DNA from 2 places in the Anaerostipes sp. CAG:276 genome. Region 1 is predicted to be linked to the other one. Evidence: predicted binding sites of a transcription regulator. Region 1 holds the regulator's gene; the other holds the start of a gene.

Region 1 (8,715 bases):
CGGATATGAGACTCTGACGATCAATGAGACCGCGGGCCTTGGTATGAAGGCAAAAGAAGAGGAGTTCAAGAGCAACTTTAACAATAAAAAAGCAAAGCAGTTTGAAGTCGTAAAAGACGGTTCCGGCAAGAGCGACGACGCAAAGGTCGATGCCATCAGCGGCGCTACGATCACCAGCCGTGCGGTGACAAGCGGAGTCAACAGCTGTGTTGCTTTAATGGATACATTGAAAGGAGGTAATTGAGATGAAAAGTAATCCGATAGAACGTTTGATCAACGGTATTGTCAAAGAAAATCCTACTTTCGTCTTAATGCTCGGTATGTGTCCTACCCTCGCGGTAACCACATCCGCCATCAACGGGGCAGGAATGGGACTTTCCACTACGGCCGTTTTAATGTTTTCCAATCTGATCATTGGACTCATGAGAAATATTATACCTGACAGAGTCCGTATTCCGGGCTATATTGTCATTATTGCATCTCTCGTAACGGTAGTGCAGTTCCTTTTGCAGGGATATGTGCCGTCACTGAATGCAAGCCTTGGAATCTACATTCCTTTGATCGTAGTAAACTGTATTATCCTGGGACGCGCAGAATCCTTTGCATCTAAGAACGGGGCAGTGCTCTCTTTCTTCGACGGTGTCGGAATGGGCCTTGGATTTACTGTTGCACTGACTGTGATCGGAGCCTTCCGTGAACTCCTCGGTGCAGGTACGATCTTTGGCGCAAAGATCATGCCGGCTGCTTATGAGCCGATTACGATCTTTATCCTGGCTCCCGGAGCATTCTTTGTCCTGGCCTGCCTTGTTGCAGTTCAGAATAAGGTAAGAAACAAGAAACCGAAAAAAGCAGGAGAGTCTCAGGCTTCCGGATGCGGCGACTGTGCAAGCTGCGGAAACGGTGCCTGCGGAAGCCGGTTTTTTGATAACAGTGTGGACGACAAATAGGGGGGATGAACAATGTCAAATTTATTATTAGTCGCAATCGGTGCGGCATTAGTTAATAACGTAGTATTGAGCCAGTTCTTAGGCCTTTGTCCTTTCCTTGGTGTATCCAAGAAGGTAGAGACCGCCGGCGGAATGGGCGCTGCGGTTATTTTCGTCATCACGATCGCCTCAGCGGTTACCTATTTCGTTTATGCTGGCATACTCGTGCCGTTTCATCTGGAATATCTTCAGACGATAGCATTTATTCTTGTCATTGCGGCATTGGTGCAGTTCGTGGAAATGTTTTTAAAGAAATCTATGCCGGCTCTCTATGAGTCTTTAGGCGTATATCTTCCGCTGATCACTACCAACTGTGCGGTGCTCGGTGTTGCATTGAATAACGTTCAGTATGATTACAACTTTATTACCAGTGTAGTCAACGGATTTGGAGTGGCTGTCGGATTTACCATCGCCATCGTGATCTTGGCCGGTATCCGCGAGAAACTAGAATACAACAACATCCCGGAATCTTTCAAAGGAATGCCGATCACTCTTGTCACGGCAGGTCTGATGGCTATCGCTTTCTTTGGATTCTCAGGAATCATATAGGGAGGTAGCATAAATGGATATTACAGCAATTATTCTCGCGGCCGTCGTGGTCGGAGGAATTGGTTTGGTCATTGCTATTCTTTTAGGAATCGCTTCTGAGAAGTTTAAGGTTCCGGTCAATGAAAAAGAAGTAGCAGTCCGAGCAGAACTTCCCGGCAATAACTGCGGAGGATGCGGATACGCCGGATGTGACGGGCTTGCAAAAGCGATCGCAAACGGAGAAGCTGCGGTCAATGCCTGTCCGGTAGGCGGGCCTTCAGCGGCAGAAAAAATCGGTGCCATCATGGGTGTGGAAGCCGGTGATTTCGTAAAACAGGTGGCATTCGTAAAGTGTGCAGGAACCTGTGAGAAAGCATCAAATAAATACGAATATACAGGACAGATGAGCTGTGTGGAAGCGATGAATGTGCCCGGAGAAGGGCCGAAGGCCTGCTCTTTCGGATGTATGGGATTCGGAAGCTGCGCTCAGGTCTGCCCTGAGAATGCAATTTCCATCGTCAACGGGATTGCCTATGTTGACAAAGAAGCGTGCATCGGCTGCGGAAAATGTACCGATATCTGCCCGAAGGGACTCATTGAACTGGTTCCTTATGACAAGAAACATTTAGTACAGTGTAATTCTAAAGACAAGGGAAAAGACGTCATGTCTGTGTGCAAAGCCGGATGCATCGGCTGCGGACTTTGTGCGAAGGAATGTAAGCTTGGAGCGATTACGGTAGAAAATAATATTGCTCATATTGATTATGAGAAATGTGTCAACTGCGGACTCTGTGCCAAAAAGTGTCCGAAAAAAATCATTACGGTATAATAAAGTGAATGATAGAAAGATCATTAGGCTGTATCTGACTGGAGGATACAGCCTTTTTGTCACACTTTATTTCCTGGTGCATACACTATTATAACTATTTTTCTGGGGTGGCGTTTCATGAAGTTTTTAGAGTTAAGGGAAAAGGATGTGATCAACTGCCGGACCGGAGATAAACTGGGATGTGTCATCGATCTGGAGTTTGACCCGGCGTCAGGTCAGATTTTATGCCTGATCGTTCCAAAAGCGACAAAGATCCTGTGCTTTACAAAAGGTGAGTTTTATTATATTCCATATAAGAAGATCATTCGAATCGGCTGTGACACTGTATTGGTGGATATTAATGAAAAAGAATGTTTGAAGTGATCTGGAAAAAATGATATACTTCCTTTAACGAATGGAAAATCTTGAGGCAGACATGATCTGCCTCTCAAAAGAGTACAAAGAAAAGCATAGCCCGGGAGGTAGAAAAATGAGGTGCCCTTATTGCGGAAGTGAAAATTCCAGAGTCATTGATTCCAGACATTCGGAAGACAATAACTCCATAAGGAGAAGAAGACAGTGTGACGACTGCAGCAAGCGTTTCACGACCTATGAAAAGATCGAGACAGAACCGCTGTCTGTGATCAAAAAGGACAAGACCAGACAGATGTATGACCGCTCCAAGATCAAGGCGGGTATCGTACAGTCCTGCCACAAACTGCCTATATCCATGGGACAGATCGATCAGATCGTAGATGAGATCGAGACAAAGATCTATAATCTCGGACAGCGCGAGGTGGAGAGTTCCCTGATCGGAGAGATCGTCATGGACAAGCTGAAGGAACTGAATGAGGTGGCATATGTAAGATTTGCCGCTATATACAGAGAGTTCAAAGATGTGAACACCTTTATGAGTGAACTAAAAAAATTGCTGAAATAGTTGTAAAAATTTAGAAAATATGATAAGATACAGTATATTGTTAGCTGAGAGGCTTCCGGGAAAGAAGGAGGCTTTATGTTTTGTTCGATGCTAAGCGGCATTGTCTCAGGCGCCGCAGGCTGTATCATTCAGGTCGAAGCGGAATTAAGAAGCGGTCTCCCATACTTTACTATGGTAGGCCGCCTTTCTAATGAAGCAAAAGAATCCAGGCACAGGGTGGAATCCGCGCTGCGGGCTCTGGGCTGTCCGCTCCCTCCGATGAAAGTTACCGTTAATCTATCTCCTGCCGATATCAGAAAGACAGGAACTGCATTTGATCTTCCCATCGCAGCGGCCGTTATGGCCGGTCTCAACTATATTCCATTTACTAAAGAACCGCCTATCTGCCTCCTGGGAGAGCTGGGACTGGACGGCAGTGTCCATGGGATCAGACAGTGCCTGCCCATCATCATGGAAGGAAAAAAGCAGGGCATCCGGCGGTTTATGGTTCCCTATGATGATATGGAATCTCTTGTATATATGAAAGATGTGGAATTGGTTCCGGTAAAACATCTCTCCGATGCTGTGGACTATTTCAGAAACGGGTGTGTGCTTCCATACCATTTTCAGAAAAAAAGGATAATTCTAAACAGCCAGTGTCTTGATTTTTCGGAAATAAAAGGGCAGCCTCTCTTAAAAAGAGCTCTGGAGATCGCCGTGACCGGGAGACATCACATTCTTCTGATCGGAGCTCCGGGATGCGGCAAAACTATGGCCCTGGAACGGATTCCTTCTATTATGAATAGTTTATCTGAGGACGAATACCTGGAGGTGCAGGCTCTCTATCAGGCGGCAGGAATCCACAGGGATGCAGGGGATTTTTGCCCGCCTTTCCGAAAACCCCATTCTTCCATATCCAGAGGAGCGCTGATCGGTGGGGGAGCGGTTCCAAAAGTCGGAGAGATCACACTTGCCCACAAAGGTGTGCTGTTTTTGGATGAACTGGCACAGTTTGACGCCAAATGCATTGAAGCACTGAGACAGCCACTGGAAGATAAGCAGATTATTTTAAACAGGCTTGGGAGAGACTATACCATGCCTGCGGACTTTTTACTTGCAGCGGCCATGAACCCGTGTCCATGCGGCAACAGCTTCACTCCGGAGGCATGCCGGTGCAGCGCGGGTCAAAAGCGGTCCTATTATCACAGACTTTCCGGTCCCGTACTGGACCGTTTTGACCTGATCCTTACAGTTGGACAGGAGGCAAAGAAAATGGACGCTGAGACGGAAACTTCGGCTGTTATCCGCAGCAGGGTCTTAGAGCATATCAGGGAGGAACAGAGAGAACTCTCGGATACTCCGTATTCTTATTTTAGTCAGATACAGGGAGAGGATATAGAAAAAATTTGTCCTCTGAATAAAGAAAGCCAAAAAATTTTGAAAGAAGAACAAAAGAAACATCATATTTCAATGCGGGGTATTCATAAGATTGTGAGGACAGCAAAAACGATTGCCGGAATGGAGCAGCAAAGCGGGATAGGAGAGGGACATCTTATAGAGGCACTGTCTCTGCGCAATATGGAGTTTTTATCGGAGGCTGTGGGGTATGAATGAAAAGCTTTCGTGGTTTTGGTTTACGTCGCTTCTTGAGATAAACCGGAAGACGCAGGGTAAGATTCTTTCTGCCGTTCTTCACCCGGAAGAACTCAGGAAACTTAATGAAGAGACTGCAAAATCATTTCTTAATAAAAGACAGTACCGGCTTTTTCTTGAGACAAGAGATGAATCTTATATCTGTAAGAAGTACGAGGAGTTAAAAAAGCAGAAAACAGACTATATTATATGGAAAGAACCCGATTATCCGCAGCGGCTTAAACAGATTTATGACTATCCGTTCGGGATTTTTAGAAAAGGCAGGCCGAGAGAATCAAGGCTGGTCATCGCAATGGTAGGGGCCAGATCCTGTACTTTATATGGAAGAGAGATGGCAGGATATTTTGCGAAGGAGCTGTCCGGGAGAGGTGTTCTGATCGTCAGCGGCATGGCCAGGGGAATCGACGGAGCTTCTCACAGGGGAGCCCTGGATGCAGGCGCGCCGACGGCAGGTGTTTTGGGATGCGGGATTGACCGGATCTATCCGAAAGTTCATCAAAAACTCTTCGCCGATGTGGAGAAACAGGGGGTGATCTATTCTGAGTATGGTCCCGGTGTAGAGCCGTTTTCTTTTCTCTTTCCGCAGAGGAACAGGATCATCAGCGGACTTTCCGACGGAATCTTTGTAGTAGAGGCCAGAGAGAAAAGCGGATCTCTGATCACAGCGGACTGCGGATTGGAACAAAATAAAGAAATTTTTGCACTTCCGGGCAATGTGACGAGTGATGTATCAAGGGGCTGCCACCGCCTGATCCAGCAAGGCGCCAAGCTGGTTTCCGGTCCCGAAGATATCTTAAATGAATTTCCAAAATTCAGAGTATTTTCACATAATGTCTGTCAATTTGATAAAAATTCACTTGCTAGAGGTGAAAAAATGGTGTATGATGTTTTGAGTTTGGAACCCAAATGCCTGGAACAGATAGCTTCGGAGGCAAGACTGCCGGTCACAGAGACTGTGACATCCTTATACTATTTAAAGAGGCAGGGGTTGGCAGAGGAAATACTGAAAAATTATTACATAATAAAAATATAATTAAGAGGTGCAAAAATGCCAAAATACTTAGTAATTGTAGAATCACCAGCGAAAGCAAAGACGATCAATAAATTTTTAGGGAAAAATTATACAGTCATTGCATCCAACGGTCATGTGAGGGATCTCCCCAAGAGTACGATGGGAATCGACCTGGAACATAATTTTGAACCAAAATATATTACGATCCGGGGCAAGGGAGAAGTATTGGCGGCACTGAGAAAAGAAGTGAAGAAGGCCGATAAAGTTTATCTCGCGACTGACCCTGACCGGGAGGGGGAAGCAATTTCATGGCATCTTTATTATGCGCTGAAACTGGAGAACAAAAAATGCAGCCGTATCACATTCAATGAGATCACCAAGAATGCAGTCAAGGAATCCTTAAAGCATGCGAGAGAGATTGACATGGACCTGGTGGATGCCCAGCAGGCGAGGCGTGTCCTGGACCGGATTGTGGGGTATAAGATCAGTCCTCTTTTATGGGCAAAGATCAAGAGGGGATTGAGCGCAGGACGGGTACAGTCTGTGGCTCTTCGCCTGATCTGTGACCGGGAAGAAGAGATCAGCGCTTTCATACCGGAAGAATACTGGTCACTGGATGCTTTCCTGAATGTGAAAGGGAGCAAAAAGCCTCTGGAGGCCAAGTTTGCCGGTGACAAAGACGGGAAAATCGAGATTAAGAATGAAGAACAGCTGAACAAGATCCTTGCGGAATTGGAAGGAGCCGAGTTTCATGTTGACAGCGTAAAGACAGGGGAGCGTATCAAGAAAGCACCGCTTCCGTTTACGACCAGCACGATGCAGCAGGATGCATCCAGCAAACTGAATTTTCCGACAGCAAAGACCATGAGGATTGCCCAGCAGCTGTATGAAGGTGTGGACATTAAAGGGAAAGGCACCGTGGGATTGATTACTTATCTTCGTACAGACTCCACAAGGATTTCGGAAGAGGCAGATAAAAATGCCAGAGAGTTTATCTCCGAAACTTATGGAAGTGATTTTGTCGGAAACGGACAAGTTTCAAAAAAGGACGGCAAAAATGTACAGGATGCCCATGAAGCGATTCGTCCAACTTACATCGAAAATACTCCGGCGAGCCTGAAAGAACAGCTTTCCAGAGACCAGTTCAGGCTTTATCAGCTGATCTGGAACCGGTTTATGGCGAGCCGCATGAGTGCAGCCAAGTATGAGACCACATCCGTAAAGATCGATGCCAACGGATACCGTTTCAATGCCTCCGCATCCAAGATCGTTTTTGACGGATTTTTGACTGTGTACAACATCGACAATGAGAAATCAAAAGGAAATGTCATACTGAAAAGTATTGATACTTCCACGGAACTGAAGTTAAAAGAGTTTGACCATAAACAACATTTTACACAGCCGCCGGCCCACTACACGGAAGCAACCCTTGTCCGCACCCTGGAAGAACAGGGTATCGGACGGCCGAGTACGTATGCTCCTACCATATCGACGATCATTGCCAGAAGGTATGTGGTTAAGGAAAAGAAGAATCTGTATATGACGGAGCTTGGAGAAGCGGTCAATACCATGATGAAAAAGGCATTCCCGTCTATTGTGGATGTGCATTTTACCGCCACGATGGAGGCACTTTTAGATATGGTGGAGGAAGGCAAGGTCCACTGGAAATCAGTGGTGGAAAACTTCTATCCGGATCTGAAAGAAGCCGTGGAGGCCGCAGAAAAAGAGCTGGAGCAGGTGACCATCGAGGATGAAGTGACCGATGTAGTCTGTGACCAGTGCGGACGCAACATGGTTGTGAAATACGGGCCGTATGGGAAATTCCTGGCCTGTCCGGGATTCCCTGACTGCCGAAACACAAAGCCTCATTTTGAAAAGATTGGAGTTCCATGTCCGCTGTGCGGAAAGGAAGTCGTCCTGAAAAAAACCAAGAAGGGCCGGAAATACTACGGATGTGAGGATAACCCGGAATGCGAATTTATGTCATGGCAGAAGCCTTCTACCGTCAAGTGTGAGCGCTGCGGAAAGTATATGGTGGAAAAAGGAAAGAAACTGGTTTGTTCAGACGAACACTGCGGATATGTATGTGATCTGCCGAAAGAGGAAGAAGTTACGAAAAATAAGGAGTAGCTATGAGTGTACAATTATTAGATAAAACCAGGAAGATAAATAAATTACTGCATAACAACAATTCACAAAAAGTCGTTTTCAATGACATCTGTCAGGTTCTGATGGAGGTTATGGATTCCAATGTGATCGTTATCAGCAAAAAGGGAAAGATCTTAGGAATTCAAAATTCAGAGAATATAGATCCCATCGAAGAGATGATCAGCGGTAAAATCGGGGATTATATTGACACGGACTTAAATGAGCGTCTGCTGACAATCTTGTCCACGAAGGAGAATGTAAATCTCCAGACACTCGGTTTTGAGAGTGACATCCACCGCTACCGCGGTATTATCTCTCCGATCGATATTGCGGGAGAGAGATTTGGCACACTGTTTATGTACCGGATGGAAGATGACTATACGATCGATGATATCATATTGGCTGAATATGGAACCACAGTCGTTGGTTTGGAGATGATGCGTTCTGTCAGTGAAGAGATGGAGAGTGAACGCAGAAAGCAGAATATTATCGAATCTGCCTTCAGAACTCTCTCCTTTACGGAACTGGAAGCGGTTCATCACATTTTTGATGAACTGAACGGCAGCGAGGGCATTTTGGTTGCCAGCAAGATTGCCGACCGTTTCGGCATTACCCGATCAGTCATCGTCAATGCACTGAGAAAGCTGGAGAGTGCAGGAGT
Region 2 (22,047 bases), on a different contig from region 1:
AATGCTTGTGCCGAAGTTTTATTACATTCATTTTATCACATAAACAGGGCAGAAAAAAGACGGAGCAGGAATCCTCCTGATCCGTCTTTTCTGTCATAGATTCATGATTATGAAAACTGTCCTACCCAGGTCTCGATCTTGGCACCGATAGCTTCTGCATCCTCCATGGAGGAACCTTTCACCCCATAGTAGAACTTGATCTTAGGCTCGGTTCCGGAAGGACGCACGCAAAGCCATGCGTTGTTTTCTAATTCGTAATAGAGTACATTAGAAGCTGGAAGTCCGGTTGGCACTGTCTCACCGGTGGTAAGATCCGTGATCGTGTCGTTCTGGTAATCGCGGGATTTTAATACCTTGAGCCCTCCGATTTCTTTCGGCGGGTTCTCTCTCAGAGACTTGAGCATGTTCTGGATCTTTTCAGCTCCGTCCAGTCCTGCGAATTCAAGGGCTTTCACTTTATCCAGATAATAGCCGTACTTCTCATACATGTCGGTCATTGCATCCCACAAGGTCTTGCCCTGAGTCATATAATATGCAGCAGCTTCACAGAGTGCCACGGTTGCGGATACCGCATCCTTATCCCTTGCATAAGTTCCGATCAGGCAGCCGTAGCTTTCTTCCAGACCGAACAGGTAAGTTCCTTTGCCTGTATTTTCAAAATTCAGCATCTGCTGTCCGATGAATTTGAATCCTGTGAGCACTTCGATCAGGTTTACGCCGTAGCCCTCAGCCACTGCGTCTACCAGATTGGTTGTGACAATCGATTTTACAACGGCTCCGTCATCCGGAAGTGATCCGTTCATGGCTTTCTTCTGGCTTAGGACATATTCACACAGAAGAGAACCGGACATGTTGCCGGTCAGAGCGATATAGTCTCCGGTCTTTGAATCTTTCACATAGACTCCGAGACGGTCGGCATCAGGATCTGTTGCCAATACAAGGTCGGCATCCTTTTCTCTGGCAAGCTTCAGGCCAAGTTCAAATGCCTCTTTGGATTCCGGATTTGGATAGCTTACGGTTGGAAAAGCCCCGTCGGGAAGTTCCTGCTCCGGCACTACATAGACATTCTGGAATCCTAAATCTTTTAATACGCGGCGGACAGGGAGATTTCCTGTTCCGTGCAGAGGAGTATAAACAATTTTTAATTTGGATGCCATCTGGTTAATCGCATCCTGATTATGTACTTGCTTTTCTACTTCGGCGATGTATGCATCGTCGACTTCTGAGCCGATTACCTCATATAATCCGGCACTGACTGCATCCTCCCTGGACATGGTCTTAACCTTGGAAATATCTGTGACGGCGTTGACCTTGGCGGTTACCCCTTTGTCGTGAGGCGGCGTAAACTGCGCACCGTCCTCCCAGTATACTTTATAGCCGTTATATTCCGGAGGATTGTGGCTGGCAGTAATGTTAATTCCAGCAATGCAGTTATAGTAGCGGACTGCAAAGGACAATTCCGGGGTCGGACGGAGTGATTCAAAAATATATGCTTTGATGCCGTTTGCTGCCAGGCACAGCGCTGCTTCGTCAGCAAATTCCGGAGACATATGCCGGGAATCAAAAGCAATGGCAACGCGCTTTTTGTCCGTGCCCTGTTCCAGAATGTAGTCTGCGAGTCCCTGAGTCGCCTTGCGGACTACATAGATATTCATACGGTTGATGCCGGCACCGATGATCCCGCGAAGGCCTGCTGTTCCAAAAGCCAGGTCAGAGTAAAACCGCTCTTTGATCTCATTGTCATCATCCTGAATGTTCTTAAGTTCCTCTTTTGTAGCTTCATCAAAATATGGATTGTTAAGCCATTCCTGATATGTTTCCTGATAGTTCATAGTAGTGCTCCTCCTTTACGTTTTTCCTTATGTTTTATTATAACTTATCTGGGCCTAAAAAACATTATAAAAGTTGTGATATTGTAAAAGAAATTTCTCTCTTTTTTCTTTTAAATCAACAATATCCTGAAGCTTATTGAGATATCTTGGAGATACCCAGTGTTTTTTATGATTCATGTACTGATTTGAGATTTTCCAAAGCTTTTCCGGGTATAAAAAAAGCACATACAAAAAAGAATAATCATTCATTGTGAGGCGCTGAACCTTACTGTAGCCTTTCAGCATAGTCTCACAGATACTGAACTGATACTCATTTTTTTCCAGAGCCTTTCGGATAAAATAATACAGATCGGTCAGAGGATAGCCATAATAAAAATGTTCAAAGTGAAGTGTAGCAGTCCCATGGGGTCCCATCAATACATTGTGATGGTTGTAGGAACCGTGGCACCATCCTTCCCTTAACCCTGTAAGTTCTTCCATTTTTGCGCTGGAATCCTCAAGCTGTTTCCAAAATGGCTGAATTTCCTGCAAAAAAAGATACTCGAAGTCTCCTTTGTTTTTTCTGCTCCCGATATATTTCCAAATACTTTTGAGCTCCCGTCTCCGCTGATGATAGCTTTTTGTCAGGGAGAAATGAGGCGTTCCGTAGTCCGCACGGTAGGGAATTCTGCCTGACGCGCGGTGGAAAGAGGCAAGATTCCTGCAGGCGGAAGACAGATCGGAAGGAGAGTGGATATTGCATTCTGTACCATTGAAAGTCCTTCTCATAACAAAAGGCTCATAGTATTTATCATAAGAAATAAATTCATGTTCTTTGTTTTCGATATATTGGTCAATTTTTGTAAATCCCTGGTCAATCAATTCTTCTTTCCACTGATGCTCGACAGCCAGACGTTCTTCGGACAGTTTCGTAGCAGACAGGGCAAATAACCCCTGATCAGTGCCGCAGATGATCTCGCCGCGGCCTCTTTTTAAATAATCAACATGCAGATCATATTGATCTAAAAGTATTTTGTATTTGTCGTTCACAATATGCCCTCCTCAAAGTTCTACCTCTAATTGTATGTGTCCGGGGTGCCGGATATGATATCGTCTTGTAATTCGGAAAAAAATGAAGTATACTGGTACTAATCTAAATGTTACAAATGTTACAGAAGTACAATTGGAGGAACGAAATCATGAGAAAGAAATATTTACTTATAACATGTATGCTGATGATCGGGGCTGTCGGCCTGATGGCATGCGGAAAGAAGAGTCCGAGTTCCGAGGTTTCCACAGAAGCCACAACGGCTGAATCAGAGGAGACGACGGCCAGCGAGGAAGTTTCTACGGTGGCTACCGAGGAGACGGAAGCGACAACGGAAGCGGGCAAAACTACCACAGAAGCGACGATCGCAGACAAAAAGGATGAGAAGAAGAAACCGGTAAGTGCAACTGGAGTGTACAATGGTTTCGGCGACAGTAATTCAGTGGAAGTAAAGATGTCCAACGGGGAATACAAGACGTTCATCATTGAGGATGAAAAGGTTATGGATGCCTTAAATGACATGGAACCGGGCACAAAGATCTCCTTTACTTACGGAGCATTGGAAGGCCAGGCAAACATGCAGATTTTATCCGTGAAGAAAAAATAAGCGTAAAAAGCACATAGGAATTTATGGTTCCTGTGTGCTTTTTCTTACAATGAGGGGAAGGGCATAGGTATGAAAAAATCAGGAAAAATATTTCGGAGACTGACCGTTCTTTTATTTACAGGATTGCTCAGTATTACATTTTCAGCTCCGAGGGAGGCTTCGGCAGCATCTGCAAAGTATGCAGCTTATTCAGAAAACAATATTTATAAAGTGGGAAAACACCGCTATAAGGCATCAGTCAAAAATCAGGGAAGCCGTCCGAAAGCCATGCTGTATCGGAAGAAAAAAGGAAAATGGAAGAAACTGCTGACGCATCAGAATACTTATGGCATAACGGTAAAGGCCGAATATGGAAAATGGCTGTATTATTCTGTTTACCCCTATGATTCCGATCAGCATCTGTATCGTTTTAATCTGAAGACGAAGAAAAAGTATCTTGTGCGACGGAACGTGCGTCACATGCTGATTTCAGGAAACAGGCTTTATACAAATGGATTTGCCACCGATGCGAGAAGTGTTCCGATCTATGTGAGCAGGACAAACGGCAAAAAGGCAAAGTGCATCACGAAAAAAGCCAACCAGGCGAGGATGAAAATCTATGGAAAACGGCTTTATTATCTGGAATGTACTTACAACCGGCAGTACACAAAGAGTACGGACCGCCTTGTGAGCAGGAAGCTTAACGGAAAAGGCAGAAAGGTTCATTCAAAAAAGATCAAAAGCCCGTCTTCGGTGCTGTCTTTCAGCAGCCGGTCACTTGTCTATGCAAAACCGGTCTCCGGGACAATGAGATATTACAGAATCAATCTTAAAACAAAGAAGCAAAAAAGAATCTATCCCTCAGCACGCAGGGTAGATCAGTGGATACGGAACTTTTATTAAAAAAACCGCGGCAGGACTTTAAAGTCTGCCGCGGCTTTTTGCTGCCGTCTCTGTTTTCTTAATAGTCTTCTGAATGAATCTGGAAGAATTTTTTCGGATGTGCACAGACCGGACATACTTCAGGCGCCTCGGTTCCGTAATGTACATGTCCGCAGTTTGTACAGATCCATGCCTGTTCAGTATCTCTCTTGTAAACAATCCCTTTGTCGATATTTTCTGTCAGCTGCTGATAGCGTTCGTCATGGCGTTTTTCGATGTCTGCAACCATCTCAAACAGTGCTGCGATTTCATCGAAACCTTCCTCTTTTGCTTCTTTGGCAAACGTTGGATACATATCTGTCCATTCAAAATTTTCTCCCGCAGCAGCATCTTTTAAGTTCACTTCTGTTGAAGGCATTCCGTCATGTAATAGTTTAAACCAGATTTTTGCATGTTCTTTTTCATTTAATGCGGTTTCAGCAAAGATGTTGCCGAACTGCACATAGCCGTCTTTTTTTGCCTGGCTTGCATAAAAATCGTATTTTGTACGTGCCTGTGACTCCCCTGCATATGCAGCCATCAAGTTCTGTTCTGTCTTCGTTCCTTTTAAATTTGGCATTCCACATAACCTCCTGATTCTATAATAGTAATTATTATTGTTTTATTATCTCAGATATAAGTACATAAGTCAATACATACTCTGTTATTATTATGGTACAATAAGGATAAAATATTCAATTAATGGACGCATTGTATGCTTAAAGGAGGCGGCCCTATGAGAATGTATGATCTGATCTTGAAGAAGAGAGATGGGTATTCCCTTTCAAAAGAAGAAATCAGGTGGATGATAGACCACTATTTACATGGAAATATTCCGGATTATCAGATGTCGGCAATGATGATGGCAGTGTATTTCAGGGGAATGGACACACAGGAAACCTTTGAACTCACGATGGCCATGGCAGAGAGCGGCGACCGGCTGGATCTGTCCGGAGTTCCGGGTATAAAAGCAGATAAGCACAGCACCGGAGGAGTGGGGGATAAGACCTCTCTTGCGCTGGGACCGCTGGCGGCATCCTGTGGTGTTCCTGTGGCAAAAATGTCGGGAAGAGGACTGGGGCATACAGGAGGCACCATTGATAAACTGGAAAGCATTCCGGGATTTCAGACTGCGCTTACAGAAGAGAGGTTTATGGAACAGGTAGCATCCGTGGGCATAGCGATCATGGGACAGACAAAAGACCTGGCACCGGCAGATAAGCTTTTATATGCACTTCGTGACGTGACGGCTACCGTAGATCAGATCTCGCTGATCGCCAGCAGCATTATGAGCAAAAAGCTTGCAGCCGGAGCAGATGCTATACTTCTGGATGTGAAGTGCGGCAGCGGTGCTTTTATGAAAAACTTTGAGGATGCAAGGAAGCTTTCGGAGGCTATGATCCGGATCGGGAAAACTGCCGGAAAAAATATGGCAGCGGTCATATCGGATATGGATCAGCCTCTGGGGAGAGCAGTCGGCAACGCGCTGGAAGTAAAAGAGGCCATTGATACACTCAAGGGAGAAGGCCCCGAAGATTTTACGGAGCTTGTGCTGACACTTGGCTCCCGGATGCTCTGTATGGCAGAGAGAGCAGAAACGCCGCAGGAGGCACAAAAAATATTAAAACAGAAGATCACGGACGGGAGCGCGCTGCATAAATTCACAGAATTTGTCATGGCACAGGGTGGAGATCCGTCCTGGATCGAACATCCGGAAAATTTCTGCAGGGCAGATTATATAGAAGAAATCCCTTCTGTAAAAACTGGATTTGTCACTGCCTTTAATACCCAGGAGATCGGGGTCTGTTCTCTCCTGCTGGGCGGAGGAAGAGAGACGAAAGAAAGCGCGGTCGACCCGTTTGTGGGACTGGTACTCCGGAAGAAAAAAGGAGAGTCAGTAAGAAAAGGAGAAGGGCTGGCAGTCATATACGCCAATGATAAAGAAAAGCTGGCAAAAGCAAAAGAGCATTTTTTGAAAAACGTAACAATTGAGTCTGAGAGGAAGATGCCGGAGCCGCTGATCAAAGAGATACTTTCTTAAAAGAATTCATGAGAAGCTTTCTTTTTTCATATGTTAATAAAAAAACGGAGCGCTCTATGAAAAGATATATCTATATCATGTTATTCATGATGACTTTAGGCTGCTTTTGTGCCGGATGTTTAAGACAGGAGAAGCATGGCGCAAAAGAGAATGTAGACTATGCAGTCTGCAAAAAAGAAAATCTGCCGAAAGAATTAGCGGCAAGAATTAATGAACAGAAGGATAAAGTTTTTCATTTTACGTATTCTATGAAAGAGACAATGTACTATGTGATCGGATATGGGAAACAGACCGGAAGCGGATATAAGATCCGGGTGAAAAAAATGACTATGGATGAAGGCCATGTCTATATTGACACGAATCTGATCGGAGTTCCGAAGCGGCAGCAGGAAAAAGGATATTCGTATCCATATATCGTGATCAAGAGCCAGAATTATGAAAAAGACGTAGTATTTTTGTGATATGTCACAAAAACTTTAGAATTGTTTTATTGATTTTCAAGCAGTGAAACCATATAATGGAGTCTATAAATGCTTGAGAAGATCGAAGGAGGAAAAGCGTTCGTGGATAATAGACAGAAGAAACCGGATAAAAATAACAAGAATTCGATTCAGATGATTATATCGATTTTGATTACATCCATTTTAGTGGCTGTCTTGTTTAACTTTGTAGTAGGCAAATGGAAAAACGGTACAGAGACCGAGATTTCCTACGGCAAGTTTGTCAAGATGATCGAGAAAAAAGAAATTAAAAAGGTTGTGTTTGAAAGTGATGTGATCACGGTCATCCCGAAAGAATCAGAGAACCCGCTGTATAAGACTACATACAAAGTAGTCCAGCTTCCCGTACCTGATTATCAGCTGGTCAACCGGCTGGAGAAGGCAGGGATCGAAAATTACCAGGCAAAGGCAAAGGACGGATCTGAGGTCCTGATGAGTGTTCTTGTGAGCATTCTGCCTGCCATCATTATCTTTGGACTGCTGATGTTTATGATGCGCGGAAAGAGCGGCATGATGGGCGTAGGAAAATCTAACGCCAAGGTCTATGTGGAGAAAAAGACAGGTGTCACTTTTGCCGACGTTGCGGGACAGCAGGAGGCCAAGGAGTCGCTGACCGAGATGGTGGATTTCCTGCATCACCCTGACAAGTATTTAAAAATCGGTGCGAAACTGCCCAAGGGAGCACTGCTTGTGGGGCCTCCGGGTACCGGTAAAACCCTGCTTGCCAAAGCAGTGGCGGGAGAAGCAAATGTTCCGTTTTTCTCCCTGTCCGGTTCTGATTTCGTAGAGATGTTCGTCGGTGTCGGTGCGTCCAGAGTCCGTGACCTGTTCAAGCAGGCACAGTCTATGGCTCCGTGTATTATATTTATAGACGAGATCGATGCCATCGGAAAAAGTCGTGACACCGGCATCCAGGGCGGAGGAAACGATGAGCGGGAACAGACATTAAACCAGCTTTTATCAGAGATGGACGGATTTGATACTTCCAAAGGACTTGTCATTCTGGCTGCTACCAACCGCCCGGAAGTGCTGGATAAAGCGCTTCTGCGCCCGGGACGCTTTGACCGGCGCGTCATCGTAGAGCGTCCGGATCTGAAAGGAAGAATCGAGACATTAAAAGTCCATTCCAAAGATGTCAAGATGGATGAGAGCGTAGACTTTGAAGAGATCGCCCTGGCTACATCAGGGGCAGTGGGGTCGGATCTGGCCAATATGATCAACGAAGCGGCGCTGGCCGCCGTCAAGGCAGGAAGGGAGTATGTGTCTCAGTCAGACCTCTTTGAGGCTGTAGAAGTAGTCATCGCCGGAAAGGAAAAGAAAGACCGTATCCTCGGCAAAGAAGAAAAACAGATTGTTGCATACCACGAGGTGGGACATGCGCTTGTCATGGCGCTTCAGAAGGAGTCTGAGCCGGTGCAGAAGATTACCATCGTTCCAAGGACCATGGGAGCGCTCGGATATACGATGCAGAGACCGGAGGAAGAGAAGTACCTGAATAAAAAAGACGAGATGCTGGCAGACCTGGTATCTTTCTTTGGAGGCCGTGCGGCCGAAGAGATCAAGTTCCATACGGTGACAACCGGCGCGTCCAACGATATTGAACGGGCCACGGCCATCGCAAGAGCCATGGTGACACAGTACGGTATGTCAGAAGAGTTCGGCCTGATCGGTCTGGAATCCATTACCAACCGTTACCTGGACGGACGTCCTGTTATGAACTGTGCGGAATCCACCGCCGCAAAGGTAGACCAGGTGGTTATGGAAATCTTAAAAGATGCATATAAAAAGGCACTTGACCTGATCAGGGCCAATATGGACATCCTGGATGAGGCGGCACAGTTCCTGATCGAGAAAGAGACGATCACGGGAAAAGAGTTTATGGAAATTTTTAATGCCAAGAAAGAATCTTCTGAACAGGAAGAGGAAGATTTCAGCGAAGATGCTAAAAGCTCAGCGGCAGATGATGAGATGGTACAGGAACAGCCGTCAGAAGATATGGAAAATAATCCACAGGATATGTAACATTCTGGTTATCCCATGTATAGATTTGACAGGATTCGGTTATAATGATACAATAAAGTTTACAGTATACAGAAGGTGTCACGAGTTCTGTATAGATAGAATGGGGTGAAAGAATGACACAGATGGATATTCAATGCATTCGTAAGTCAATTCAGGAGCGCATTGGCAGCAAAATCAAGATCAGCTCAAATAAAGGTAGACACAAGTTTGTAACTTCACAGGGAGTCATTACGGAGACATATCCGAACATTTTTCTGGTAGAGATTGAAGACGACAGCAGTACCAAAAGTAAAACGGTCAGTTTCAGTTATCAGGATGTGATCACGAAAGATGTCAGGATGATGCTGCTGGAAGGCTGACACTGTACCGGATACAATTTTAATCTTGAAGGAATAGATTCCTTCCTGTCTGAATATATTTGTATATACAAGACAGGGAGGAATTTTTTATGGATTTTAACAAAAAGAATTTTTATGGAATCGTCGCAAAAGAACGAAAGCAGGTACAAATAACAATCGACCAGGACTGTAATGTGCCTGATACGAAGCCGGATGTGGAGAAGATGATTCAGACTAAAGGGCTGGTGATCATGCAGGAGACAGAGATGATGGTGGACCGTATCCGGATCAAAGGAGAATTCCATTTTTCAGGTCTGTACGGGACAATTGATGCCAGGACCTATTTAGAGTCTCTGGATTTTGTTCTCCCTTTTGAGGAGTATATACATATGGACGGCGCTGTGCCGACAGATTATGTGAAAGTTTCTTATGTCATTGATGACATCAACACAGTGCTGATCAATTCCAGGAAACTGAGTATAAGGATTCTTCTGACTCTGACCCTCCATGTCAACGAGGAGATTAAAGAGGAAGGCATTATCGATGTTCTGGGCGACGGAATATCTTCCCTGAAAAAGGAAGTCCAGGTGACAGACCTGATCGTCAATAAAAAGGATATTGCCAGAATGAAAGAGGAACTGGTGCTGCCGGCCAATAAATCCAACATCTATGAGATACTCTGGAGCCAGGTGGAGCTTGAGAATGTACAGGGAAAATTAAAAGACCACAGCATCGACATACAGGGTGATATGCATGTGTTTATCTTATATCTCGGAGAGGATGAACAGCTTCCGGTCCAGTATGCAAGATGGGAGATCCCGCTGCATACAGAGCTGGAGTGTTATGAATGTGCACCGGGAATGATCGGCAAGATCCACATTTCCCTTGGAAACCATCAGCTGGAGATTCGTCCGGACGTGGACGGAGAAGAGAGAGTGGTATCGGTTGACGCAACTCTAGAGTGTGATATTAAAGTCTACGAAGATCAGGTGCTGTCTTATGTGGGAGACTGCTATACAATGAAAAAAACACTGGTGCCGGAATACAAAGACTTTGCATTTGAATCTCTGATTGGAAAAAATCAGGCTACGATGAAGATGGCGAAGCGTTTTTCCATCGAGCAGGAGCCGGGAAAACTTTTGCAGGTGCTTTCTGTGAAAGGAAGCTGCAATATAGACGATGTGGAAGTCAAAGAGCAGGGGCTCCAGGTGGAGGGTGTCCTGATGGCAGATGTTCTGTTTTTGTCCAGTGAGGACCAGAACCCGGTGATGAGCAGTTCCTACATGGAACCGTTCTCTTACTTTATTGAGGCTAAGGGTCTGATGAAAGAGGACGATTATCAGCTGGATGTTATGCTGGATCATATCAGCGCCACACCGACGGAAGGGGATGAGATCGAGATTAAAGCAAATGTGATATTTGACTTCATCTCTTTCCACAAAAAAGCAGAAAAGATCATGACAAATGTTGCTGAGCAGCCTTTGGATTATGAAGAACTGCAGAAGATCCCGGGAATCGTCGGATATATCGTGAAGGACGGAGATACTCTGTGGTCCATAGCAAAACGTTATTTTACTACCGTTGACGATATCCGCGATCAAAATGAGGGTATTGAGGAAGTAAAGCCGGGTGATAAACTGTTAATTGTCAAAGAAATTGGATGGAATTGATAAATAGGATTGCATTTTTATAGGAACAATACTATAATGTTCTGTATACAATACTAAGTTTCAGCGGTAGGAGACAGTGAGGAGTACAGATGAAAAAGGTAGTTCTGAAAGCTTATGGAAAAGTAAATTTAGGGCTGGATGTAGTAAGGCGGAGAGATGACGGGTATCATGAAGTAAGGATGATCATGCAGACGGTGGGTCTTTTTGACCGGCTGGAGCTTAAAAAGACTTCCGGTGATTCCGTTACACTTTCCGCCAATCTTAGATTTCTTCCGGTCAATGAACAGAATCTTGTCTGTCAGGCCATTGCAGCCGTAAAGAAAAAGTATTCAATCAAAAGCGGCGTGGAAGCGTATCTGGAAAAGCGTATCCCTATCGCCGCAGGCATGGCGGGCGGAAGCTCTGACTGTGCCGCAGCACTGAGAGGAATGAACCGGCTGTTTGAACTTGGACTTAAGAAAGAGGAACTGTGTGAGATCGGAGCCGGGCTGGGAGCGGATGTGCCTTATTGTGTCATAGGAGGAACCGCACTGGCAGAAGGGATTGGAGAAAAGCTTACAAAGCTGCCTCCTGTGCCGGACTGCCATATACTGATCGCCAAGCCTGGGGTCAGTGTGTCCACGAAAACTGTGTATGAGAATCTGGACGTGCCGGGCCTTTTATCACACCCGGATATTACAGGAATGATATCTGCCATTGAAAATCAGGATTTGAAGGGGATCACGGGGAGGATGGAAAATGTTCTGGAGACAGTCACCATACCAAGATACCCTGTGATCCATGAGATCAAAGAGTTCCTGCTGAAACAGGGCGCCGAGAGTGCACTCATGAGCGGGAGCGGACCGACGGTATTTGGAATATTTGCTTCAGAGGAAAAGGCGCAGAGAGCCCTTTCCAATCTAAGATCTTTTGAAGATGTGAAGCAGGCCTATGTGGTAGCGCCGGTCAATAGAGAATCATAATTGGAGGGAACGAAAGATGAGCAGTGATAAATTAAAAGTGAACGTCAATGAATATCTGCCGCTGAGGGATGTGGTGTTTAATACACTCAGACAGGCAATCATTACCGGAGAGTTTGTACCCGGAGAGCGTTTGATGGAGATTGCCCTGGCAAACCGTCTCGGAGTCAGCCGTACCCCGGTCAGGGAAGCCATAAGGAAGCTGGAGCTTGAGGGTCTGGTCGTCATGATTCCGAGAAAGGGCGCGGAAGTAGCCCGCATCACGGAAAAAGATTTAAGAGATGTCCTGGAAGTGAGAAGCTCTCTCGAAGAACTGGCGGCAGGACTTGCCACGGAGCGCCTGGATGATGGTTCCAGAGAGAAGATTCAGGAAGCCCTGGACAATTTCCGTGAGGCGATCCAGACGGATGATAATCCTAAGATCGCAGACTGTGATGTGGAATTTCATGATGCCGTCTTTGAGGCGACTCAAAATAAGCGGCTGATCCAGATCATCAATAATCTGAGAGAACAGATTTACCGCTACCGTCTGGAATATGTCAAGGATACGGCATATCATGCGGTTCTTCTCAAAGAACACGAGGAACTGGTGGAAGCCATGTTCGCAGGCAACAAAGAGAGAGCGAAAGAGATCATGAAACGTCATATCGACAATCAGGAAGAGACGGTAATCAAAAAGATCCAGGAAGAAGAAAAATAGGTCCGTGGACTTTCAGACAGAACTCTGTGCGTGCGCATAGAGTTCTTTTTTTTGCTCATACTACTTTCAAAGGTGGTGTGAAAAAATGGATCGATTTCATGATAAAAATCACAAAATGAAAGGTAAAATATCAAAGGATCTGGAGCAGAATATTGCATATCTCGAAGCGGTATTTTCAGACTGCAATGATATTGTAAAAAAGAAGTTTTACGTTGGGAAGAAAAAAAACACAGGAATGTATGTGATCTACACGGACGGTCTTGCCAAAGCTGACATGATCCAGGAAAATGTATTGGAACCTCTCCTCACAGACCCTCTTCACCCTCTGAAAGAGTCTGTGACCTCCTGGGTCATTGAGAGTGCAGACCGGAAGATGGTCACGACCATGGATGAAGTTGTCACGGCCGTTTTATCAGGAGATACGGTACTGTTTTTTGACGGGCTTGATCAGGGAATTTTTATATCCAGCAAGTTTTTCCCTACCAGAGGAGTGCAGGAAGCTGACAGGGAAGTAGCCATGATCGGTCCGAAGGACAGTTTTAATGAAAGCCTCAGGACCAACACGGCTCTGATCCGAAGGCGGGTCAGGGATACGAGAATGAAGGTTGTCCAGCTCAGGATCGGAACAAGGAGCAAAACAGATGTAGCGCTTATGTATATTGAAGATCTGGCCAAAGATGAGGTAGTAAAAGAAATAAAAAAACAGTTGGATGAACTGAATATTGACGGAATTTTTGACAGCGGAATGCTGGAACAGCTCATGGAGCAGGACAGCAAATCTCCGTTTCCCCAGTATCAGCTGACTCAGAGACCGGACAAAGCGGCAAGCGGACTCATGGAGGGAAGAATTGTGCTCGTGGTGGATAATTCTCCGGAGGTCATTGTGCTGCCGGTGACACTGAACATTTTCTTTCAGGCCAGTGATGATTACTATAACCGGTGGGAAGTTGCCACATTTGCCAGAATCCTTCGATACATTTCTTCTTTTATTGCCATTGGGCTGCCGGGATTTTATATTGCCATTGCAAATTATCATCCCGAGATTCTTCCCACACCATTTATGCTGTCCATTGTGTCAGCCAGGGAGGGAGTGCCTTTCCCTGTGGTTGTGGAAGTACTGCTTTTGGAACTTGCGTTTGAACTTTTAAGGGAAGCGGGTATCCGCCTGCCTGGACAGCTGGGCGGCACCATAGGAATTGTAGGAGGTCTGATCGTAGGACAGGCGGCGGTTGACGCTAATATTGTCAGCACAATCGTGGTAATTGTTGTAGCCTTTACAGCCATCGCGTCGTTTTCTATACCAAATGAGAGCTTTTCAGGGGTGTTCCGGCTATTGAGATTTTCTATTATGCTTGTCTGTGCGATATGGGGGCTTTATGGATTCTTTCTCGGATTCCTTGCGATTGCGATCCATTTAATGAAGCTTCAGAGCTATGGGATCCCGTATCTGTTTCCGACCGTATCAGCCACGGTGGAAGAGACGGACCCCTGGGAGGACTATATGGTGCGGATGCCTATCAGGCGTATGATCTTCAGGCCATGGTTTACGAAGGACGGGGCGAAAAAACGTCAGGGAAGGAGGAAACATCATGTGGACGGCGAATCTTGAAATTTCTAAAAAGCAGGGAAGCAGGATCTTTCTTCTGGAAACCTTCTGCGGAGTGGGCATGTTCCTTCCCCAGGCAGCTGCCCTGAAATCTGGTGAAACAGGGCTTTATACGGTACTCCTTGGAGCCATTGCCGCAGTCTGCTATCCATGGCTTGTACAAAAAGCAGAAGGCAGTCTGACTATGGAAGAAGTATTAAAAAAACACCGGGTGATTTCCTTTCTCTATTATGTGAGATTTTTTATAAACGCTGCATTTTTTTATGCATACATGCTGCTCTTGGCCAGAGTGTTCCTGCTTCCGTATATGAATATTTACTGGATCGGGCTGCCGGTTATTTTTCTGGCTTTCCGGATGAACGGAGAGGGGCTGGACGACAGGGCAAGAGTCATGGAAGGGCTGTTCTGGTTTATTCTGATCCCATTTATTTTTATCCTTCTTCTCAGCATGACGGAGTTTTCTGTGAAACCCTTTCTGATCCGGCAGTTTGAACCGAAGAACCTGGCGGTGGGCGGATTGTATGTGCTCGCACTGTTTCATCCTATGGAACTGGTGTGGTTTTATCAGGGGCATATGAAGGAAAAGGGAATGAATAAAAAGACACTGCTCGGAATCATAATTTTATCGGCGGGAGTGTTTGCCGCCACGGCGGGAAGCCTGGGGCTTCAGATGATCAGGAGGGACCCGTTTCCGGTGATCTCCATGGCACAGAATGTAGCAATGCCAGGGGGGATCATGGCAAGGCTGGACATTTTTCTGATCGCATTCTGGATTGTTGGAGTTTTTTGTGTGCTGAGCGGATACCTGTTCTATGGAAACTGGAGTTTTGAAAACACATTTGCGGGAAAAAAGAAATGGGGCAGATGGATTTCCTACGGCGGACTGTTTTTAATCACCGGATTTCTGATCCCCATGGTCCGTCTTTGGGAAAATTATATTTCTGTGTTCCTTTTTGCTAATCTATTGCTGGGAATTTTAATTCCGGCAGTTTTGTTTTGGCTGGAACGGAGAGGAGGCACTCATGAAAAAGATCATCATTAGCCTTTTGATGGCCGCAGTCACTGCAGCGGCACTTACGGGCTGCAAAGAAGCCGGGGACATCGAGGACAGCAGTTATGTTTTGGCAATGGGCATTGAAAAGACAGAGAACGGGTATCTGATCGATTATTCCTGTGCAGATTTTTCCAAGGCTCAGGACAATCAGGGAACGAAAGTGCCGTCCAAGTCTGTGGTTTACTCAGGCAGGTCTTTTAATGAGACAAATCAAAGTTTTGAGCAAACTCAGCCGAAAAAATTAAACTTCGGGCATTTAAAGGTGATCGTATTTACCAACGGACAGATTGATGATACTATGATAGAGGAGCTTTTAGATCATTCAGAAATCGCAAAATCCGTGCTGATTCTTAAAAGTAAAAAACAGTTAAAAGAGCTTTTTTCGATCGAGAAAGATCTGCCTGTCTCATTTGGTGAATACATGGTCAAAGGCATTGAAAGTTCCCCAAAAGTGAAAAAGCCCAAGGATCTGAGCCTTGGCAGGATTTACGGCAGAAAGTGACAGAAATCAGTCTTGACTTGGATCGGATGAGATGGTAAGATGGATACATTCACACAAGATATAGTAGAATAATAGATCATATTAAACAATATATAGTAATTTGATTAAGAAAATAGCGAAGAGTCCCCTGCCTGCGGTGTCTCCTGCTTTCAGCGGGATATGCCGCAGGCAGGACGATGCTCTGGGAACAGTCAGGGAGGAGAGAGTATGATACGGGTAGTAAAGAAAGATGGAACAAAAGAAGATTTTAATATTCAGAAGGTGGTGACGGCAGTAAATAAATCCGCCTACCGTGCCCTTGTGAAATTTACGGAAGATGAGCTTGATGAGATCTGCCGGTTTGTCAATGGGAGAGTGGACGAGCTTAATAAGTCAGAAGTACATATTACGGAGATGCACAATGTAGTGGAAGGGGCTCTGGAGAGGGTAAATCCCGGCGTGGCCAAAAGCTACCGGGACTACCGGAACTATAAACAGGATTTTGTGGAAATGCTGGATGATGTGTATAAGAAAAGCCAGTCCATCATGTACATAGGAGACAAAGAGAACAGCAATACAGACAGTGCCCTTGTGTCTACAAAGCGGAGCCTGATCTTTAATGAGCTGAACAAGTCTCTGTATCAGAAGTTCTTTTTAACGACCGAAGAGATCCAGGCCTGCCGGGACGGTTATATTTATATCCATGATATGTCGGCCAGAAGAGATACGATGAACTGCTGTCTGTTCGATGTGGAGGCCGTGTTAAAAGGCGGATTTGAGATGGGGAATCTCTGGTACAATGAACCAAAGACGCTGGATGTAGCCTTTGACGTCATAGGAGATATCGTACTGAGCGCTGCGAGCCAGCAGTACGGCGGGTTTACGGTGCCAAATATTGAACTGATTCTGGAACCTTATGCGGAGAAGTCTTATGAAAAAGGCATTGAAAAGTATGAAGCCCTCGGCCTTTCCAGAGAGCGGGCGGAAGCTGAGTCATTGAAAGATGTCCAGAAAGAGTTCTGTCAGGGATTCCAGGGGCTTGAATATAAGTTTAACAGTGTTTCTTCCAGCCGCGGAGACTATCCTTTTATCACAGTGACCGCGGGAACCGGCACAGGCCGGTTTGCAAAGATGGCAGCGATCACGATGCTGGATGTCAGGAGGAGAGGACAGGGAAAAGAAGGACATAAGAAACCGGTGCTGTTTCCAAAGATCGTATTTCTTTATGATGAAAATCTTCATGGACCGGGCGGAGAACTGGAGGATGTGTTTGAAGCTGGAATCCGCTGTTCCAGCAAGACGATGTATCCTGACTGGCTGAGCCTCACAGGGGATGGATATGTCCCTGACATGTATAAAAGATATGGAAAGATCGTAAGCCCGATGGGCTGCCGTGCCTTTTTATCCCCCTGGTATGAAAAGGGAGGGGCAGAGCCTCTGGACGAGCAGGACGAGCCGGTCTTTGTGGGCCGCTTTAACATCGGGGCGGTAAGTCTGCATCTGCCGATGATCTATGCAAAGGCAAAACAGGAAAGCCGTGACTTCTATGAAGTGCTGGACTATTACCTGAATCTGATCAGAGAGCTTCACAGAAGGACCTACGATTATTTGGGTGAGATGAAAGCATCCACAAATCCTTTGGCATACTGTGAGGGAGGTTTTCTGGGAGGGCATTTGGGCCTTCACGACAAGATCAAGCCTTTGCTTGCGTCTGCCACAGCTTCTTTCGGCATCACGGCGCTCAATGAACTTCAGCAGCTGCACAACAAAAAGTCCATTGCCCAGGACGGCGCATTTGCATTGGAGGTCCTTGAATATATTAACAGCCAGGTAACGAAGTTTAAGAAAGAAGACGGACATTTGTATGCGATTTATGGAACACCGGCAGAAAACCTCTGCGGACTTCAGGTGAAACAGTTCAGAAAGAAGTACGGTGTGATCGAGAATGTCTCTGACCGGGAATATGTGAGCAATTCTTTCCACTGCCATGTTTCTGAAGACCTGACACCGATCGAGAAACAGAACTTAGAAGGACGTTTCTGGGAAAAATGCAACGGCGGAAAGATCCAGTATGTGAAGTATCCGATCAGCTACAATAAAGACGCTATACGGACACTGGTAAGGCGTGCCATGGACCTTGGCTACTATGAAGGGGTGAATTTATCCCTGTCATACTGTGACGACTGCGGGCATGAGGAGCTGGAGATGGACGTGTGTCCGGTCTGCGGAAGCAGCAATCTGACGAAGATCGACCGAATGAACGGCTATCTGTCTTATTCCAGAGTCAAGGGAGACACGAGACTCAATGACGCAAAGATGGCGGAGATTGCCGACCGCAAGTCGATGTAGAAAGGATTGATATTATGGTTTATATTGGTGCAGTACTTTGTATTGTTGGTTTGGGAATTTTAATTCAGCCTGTAGTAAAACAATTTTTGAAGATACGCCGGTATTCTGCGAAAGTGCATGCAGTTTGCACCGGACAGAAACCATATATCAATTATCTGAACTTAAAAATGAAAAATCCTGTTTTTACTTATACATATAAAGGCGTTGAGTACAGTTCGGTTCTCAGGCTGTATAAATACAGGGAAAAAGAAGAATATGCAGAAGGCCGGGAGACCGAAGTACTCCTGGACCCTTCAGATCCAAAGGAGATTTTTATACCGCAGCCATTTGTGTCTTTACTTGGGACAGAGCGTCTTCTGCCGTTTCTTGTCTTTGCAGCGGCGGGACTGTGGATGATATTAGCGTAGAGGTGGGAAGTATGAGGTATCACAACATTACAAAGGACGATATGCTGAATGGGGACGGATTAAGAGTTGTCTTATGGCTGTCAGGATGTACCCATCAGTGCAGAAACTGCCACAATCCGGTTACCTGGGATATCCATGGCGGACTGGAGTTTGACAGGGAAGCAAAAGAAGAACTGTTTAAGGAGCTCGGCAAAAATTATATCAGTGGTCTGACGTTAAGCGGAGGAGACCCTCTGCACCCTGAGAACCGGGAGCCGGTGGGACAGCTGGTAAAAGAGGTCAGAGAAAAGTTTCCGGAAAAGACCATATGGATGTATACCGGTTTTCTGTGGGATGAAGTCTGTACTCTGGATGCCGTAAAAAATACCGATGTTCTGGTAGACGGTCGTTTTGAGGAGGATTTAAAGGACACCGCTCTCAAATGGAGAGGCAGTTCCAACCAGCAGGTGATCGATGTGAAAAGGTCGCTGGATCAGATGAAAAAAGTACTGTACATAAGATAAAACAAGGCTTGACGGCCTGCCTCTTCCGTGATACAATGTGTAAGCTAGACTTTAGCGTTGGAAGAGGTCTTTTTTTTATGCCTTATTTTAAAAACAATGGAGGTGGAAGTTGTGCGCACAAAAATCACATTAGAATGTACAGAATGTAAGCAGCGTAATTACGATATGATGAAGGATAAGAAAACACATCCGGAACGTATGGAAACAAAAAAATACTGCAAGTTCTGTAAAAGACACACATTACACAAAGAAACTAAGTAATGCACGTTTATTTAAGGAAGTGAGAACATGAAGAATACCAGCAAATCAAGCAAAACCAGCTGGTTCAAAGAATTGAAATCAGAATTCGGAAGAATCATCTGGCCTTCTAAAGAACGCATTGCCAAAGAAACGGGCGTTGTGGTCGTGTGTGCTATTATCATTGGTATTATTATTGCTGTTCTGGATTTGGGACTTCAATATGGAATCAAGATGTTAGTAGGGTAAAGGTAAGGAGAGCATATGACAGAAACAAATTGGTATGTAGTTCATACCTATTCCGGATATGAGAATAAAGTAAAAGCAAATATCGAAAAGACGATCGAGAACCGCAAGCTTCAAGATCAGATTTTAGAAGTCCGGGTACCGCTTCAGGATGTAACGGAACTGAAGAATGGTGTAAAAAAACAGGTTTCCAAGAAGATGTTCCCAGGATACGTGCTGATCCACATGGTGATGAACGACGACACATGGTATGTTGTCAGAAACACCAGAGGTGTGACAGGATTCGTAGGCCCTGGTTCCAAACCGGTCCCATTGACACCGGCTGAGATGAAGCCATTGGGAATCAGCGTGGGCGGTACAAATGAAGAAACGCCTAAGAAGGAAAAAATTGATATTGATGTTGAAGTAGGTGATATCATTGTTGTTACTTCCGGTGCTTGGGAAGGTACGACAAGTGCAGTTACCGTAGTAAATGAGCACAAACAGACAGTGACCATCGAGGTGGAGATGTTTGGACGTGCCACATCAGTAGAAATTGATTTCTTAGATATCAAAAAAGCAGAGTAAATGACAAAACCTCTGCACGTAACAAGGTGGGAGGGATATCTCCCGTAATTACCACAATCATCAGGAGGTTAACGATTATGGCAAAGAAAGTAGAAGGATATATTAAACTTCAGATTCCGGCAGGAAAGGCAACACCAGCACCGCCGGTAGGACCTGCACTTGGTCAGCACGGTGTAAATATCGTACAGTTTACAAAGGAATTTAATGCAAAGACTGCAGATCAGGGAGACCTGCTCATTCCTGTTGTAATCACAGTATACCAGGACAGAAGTTTCAGCTTTGTGACAAAGACTCCTCCGGCAGCAGTTTTATTAAAGAAAGCCTGCAAGATCCAGTCAGGATCCGGAGAGCCGAACAGAAAGAAAGTCGCAACAGTATCCAAAGCAGATTTACAGCAGATTGCTGAGACAAAGATGAAAGACTTAAACGCTGCATCAATCGAAGCTGCAATGAGCATGATTGCAGGAACAGCAAGAAGCATGGGAATCGAAGTGGAGGAATAGAGCACTTAGCGAGTGGGAGTGGAACGAGCACGAGGTTAGTGCGAATTCCGTTCGAAGGAACTTAATGAGCGGGAGCCGACAGGCGAACTGCGAATTTAGTGAATCGAACTTCCTTAGCTCGATTTGAATTTAGTGTGAAAGCCGTTACCGAGACTCAGTGAAGGCGAGTCGAAGACGAAGCCTGAACGCTTAGTCGAGTGTAACTTCCTTAAATTTAGAAAGTGGGAGGGTTGCTCCCGATATGACCACAGGAGGTATTTTTAGAATGAAAAAAGGTAAAAGATATGCAGAGGCTGCCAAATTAGTTGACAGAACGAAACTGTACGATGTACAGGAAGCAGTATCTGTAGTAAAAAAAGCAGCGAATGCTAAATTTGATGAGACGATCGAAGCACATCTCCGTCTCGGAGTAGACGGCCGTCAGGCAGATCAGCAGATCCGTGGAGCAGTTGTACTGCCTCATGGAACCGGTAAAAAAGTTCGTGTTCTTGTATTTGCGAAAGATGCAAAAGCAGAAGAAGCAAAGGCAGCAGGAGCAGAGTATGTCGGAGCAGAAGAACTGATCCCTAAGATTCAGAAAGAAAACTGGTTTGACTTTGACGTAGTAGTTGCAACACCGGACATGATGGGTATCGTGGGACGTTTAGGACGTGACTTAGGACCAAAAGGCTTAATGCCGAACCCGAAAGCCGGTACTGTGACAATGGACGTTACAAAAGCGATCGAAGACATCAAAGCAGGTAAGATCGAATACAGACTGGACAAGAACAACATCATCCACGTGCCAGTCGGAAAAGCTTCTTTTACAGAAGAACAGTTAGCGGACAACTTCCAGACGTTAATAGATGCTATTATCAAAGCAAAACCGTCAGCAGCAAAAGGTCAGTACTTTAAGAATGTGACAATCACTTCTACAATGGGACCTGGAGTTAAAATTGACACAGGCAAGTTTGCTTAAATAAAATAGTTAAAGTTATGACAAACCCCTCTATCTTTTTAGAGGGGTTTTTGAATGCAGTAAATTGTGTGCCATGCGTGCAAAAAGAGAGGAAAATATGAAGGATTTAACGGTAGGGAAACCATTTGAAGTCATCGGAAAATTTGCGCTCCCTATGATTCTCAGTATGATATTTCAGCAGGTGTACAGTGTTGTGGACAGCATTGTGGCCGGCCGGTTCATTGGAGTCAGTGCACTGGGAGCAGTAGGTGCGTCCCAGCCTATTACAGTTATTTTTATTGCCATAGCCGTTGGGACCGGCATGGGAATTAATGTTGTGATATCGGGCTTTTTCGGAGCAAAAAAATATAAGAGAGTAAAAAGCTGTATTTCCACGGCGGTGATCACGATCGTAATTATGAGTGCTGTCCTGACTTTCTTAGGGCTGCTGGGCTGCCGGTGGATGATGGGAGCCATGTCCACTCCGGGGGATATATTTGAGGATTCTGCGCTGTATCTCAGGATTTATATTATGGGAATTATTTTCCTGATGCTTTATAA

What was found. The regulator NrdR, encoded in region 1, represses ribonucleotide reductase genes. The targets are predictions, from matches to a motif close to CACAANATNTTGTG.
Region 2: the regulator NrdR is predicted to act here: its motif matches at 15,811-15,824, upstream of nrdD (anaerobic ribonucleoside-triphosphate reductase).

Annotation. Positions count from the first base shown of each region.
Region 1 is NZ_FR889172.1:329-9,043, reverse strand. It holds gene QVP35_RS01140 (RnfABCDGE type electron transport complex subunit G) at 1-244, shown strand, start outside; gene rsxE (electron transport complex subunit RsxE) at 246-947, shown strand; gene rsxA (electron transport complex subunit RsxA) at 960-1,535, shown strand; gene QVP35_RS01125 (RnfABCDGE type electron transport complex subunit B) at 1,549-2,343, shown strand; gene QVP35_RS01120 (YlmC/YmxH family sporulation protein) at 2,461-2,706, shown strand; gene nrdR (transcriptional regulator NrdR) at 2,813-3,262, shown strand; gene QVP35_RS01110 (YifB family Mg chelatase-like AAA ATPase) at 3,338-4,855, shown strand; gene dprA (DNA-processing protein DprA) at 4,848-5,927, shown strand; gene topA (type I DNA topoisomerase) at 5,943-8,036, shown strand; gene codY (GTP-sensing pleiotropic transcriptional regulator CodY) at 8,039-8,715, shown strand, end outside.
Region 2 is NZ_FR889195.1:98,761-120,807, reverse strand. It holds gene QVP35_RS10255 (phospho-sugar mutase) at 108-1,832, opposite strand; gene QVP35_RS10250 (phosphotransferase) at 1,887-2,861, opposite strand; gene QVP35_RS10245 (hypothetical protein) at 3,011-3,466, shown strand; gene QVP35_RS10240 (hypothetical protein) at 3,536-4,348, shown strand; gene rbr (rubrerythrin) at 4,407-4,946, opposite strand; gene QVP35_RS10230 (pyrimidine-nucleoside phosphorylase) at 5,103-6,407, shown strand; gene QVP35_RS10225 (protease complex subunit PrcB family protein) at 6,464-6,868, shown strand; gene ftsH (ATP-dependent zinc metalloprotease FtsH) at 6,938-8,929, shown strand; gene QVP35_RS10215 (Veg family protein) at 9,043-9,288, shown strand; gene QVP35_RS10210 (DUF3794 and LysM peptidoglycan-binding domain-containing protein) at 9,378-10,937, shown strand; gene ispE (4-(cytidine 5'-diphospho)-2-C-methyl-D-erythritol kinase) at 11,027-11,899, shown strand; gene QVP35_RS10200 (GntR family transcriptional regulator) at 11,916-12,596, shown strand; gene QVP35_RS10195 (spore germination protein) at 12,682-14,205, shown strand; gene QVP35_RS10190 (GerAB/ArcD/ProY family transporter) at 14,186-15,244, shown strand; gene QVP35_RS10185 (Ger(x)C family spore germination protein) at 15,225-15,758, shown strand; gene nrdD (anaerobic ribonucleoside-triphosphate reductase) at 15,966-18,086, shown strand; gene QVP35_RS10175 (hypothetical protein) at 18,101-18,493, shown strand; gene nrdG (anaerobic ribonucleoside-triphosphate reductase activating protein) at 18,505-18,996, shown strand; gene rpmG (50S ribosomal protein L33) at 19,093-19,257, shown strand; gene secE (preprotein translocase subunit SecE) at 19,285-19,482, shown strand; gene nusG (transcription termination/antitermination protein NusG) at 19,498-20,046, shown strand; gene rplK (50S ribosomal protein L11) at 20,124-20,549, shown strand; gene rplA (50S ribosomal protein L1) at 20,815-21,507, shown strand; partial or broken gene QVP35_RS10140 (MATE family efflux transporter) at 21,605-22,047, shown strand, end outside.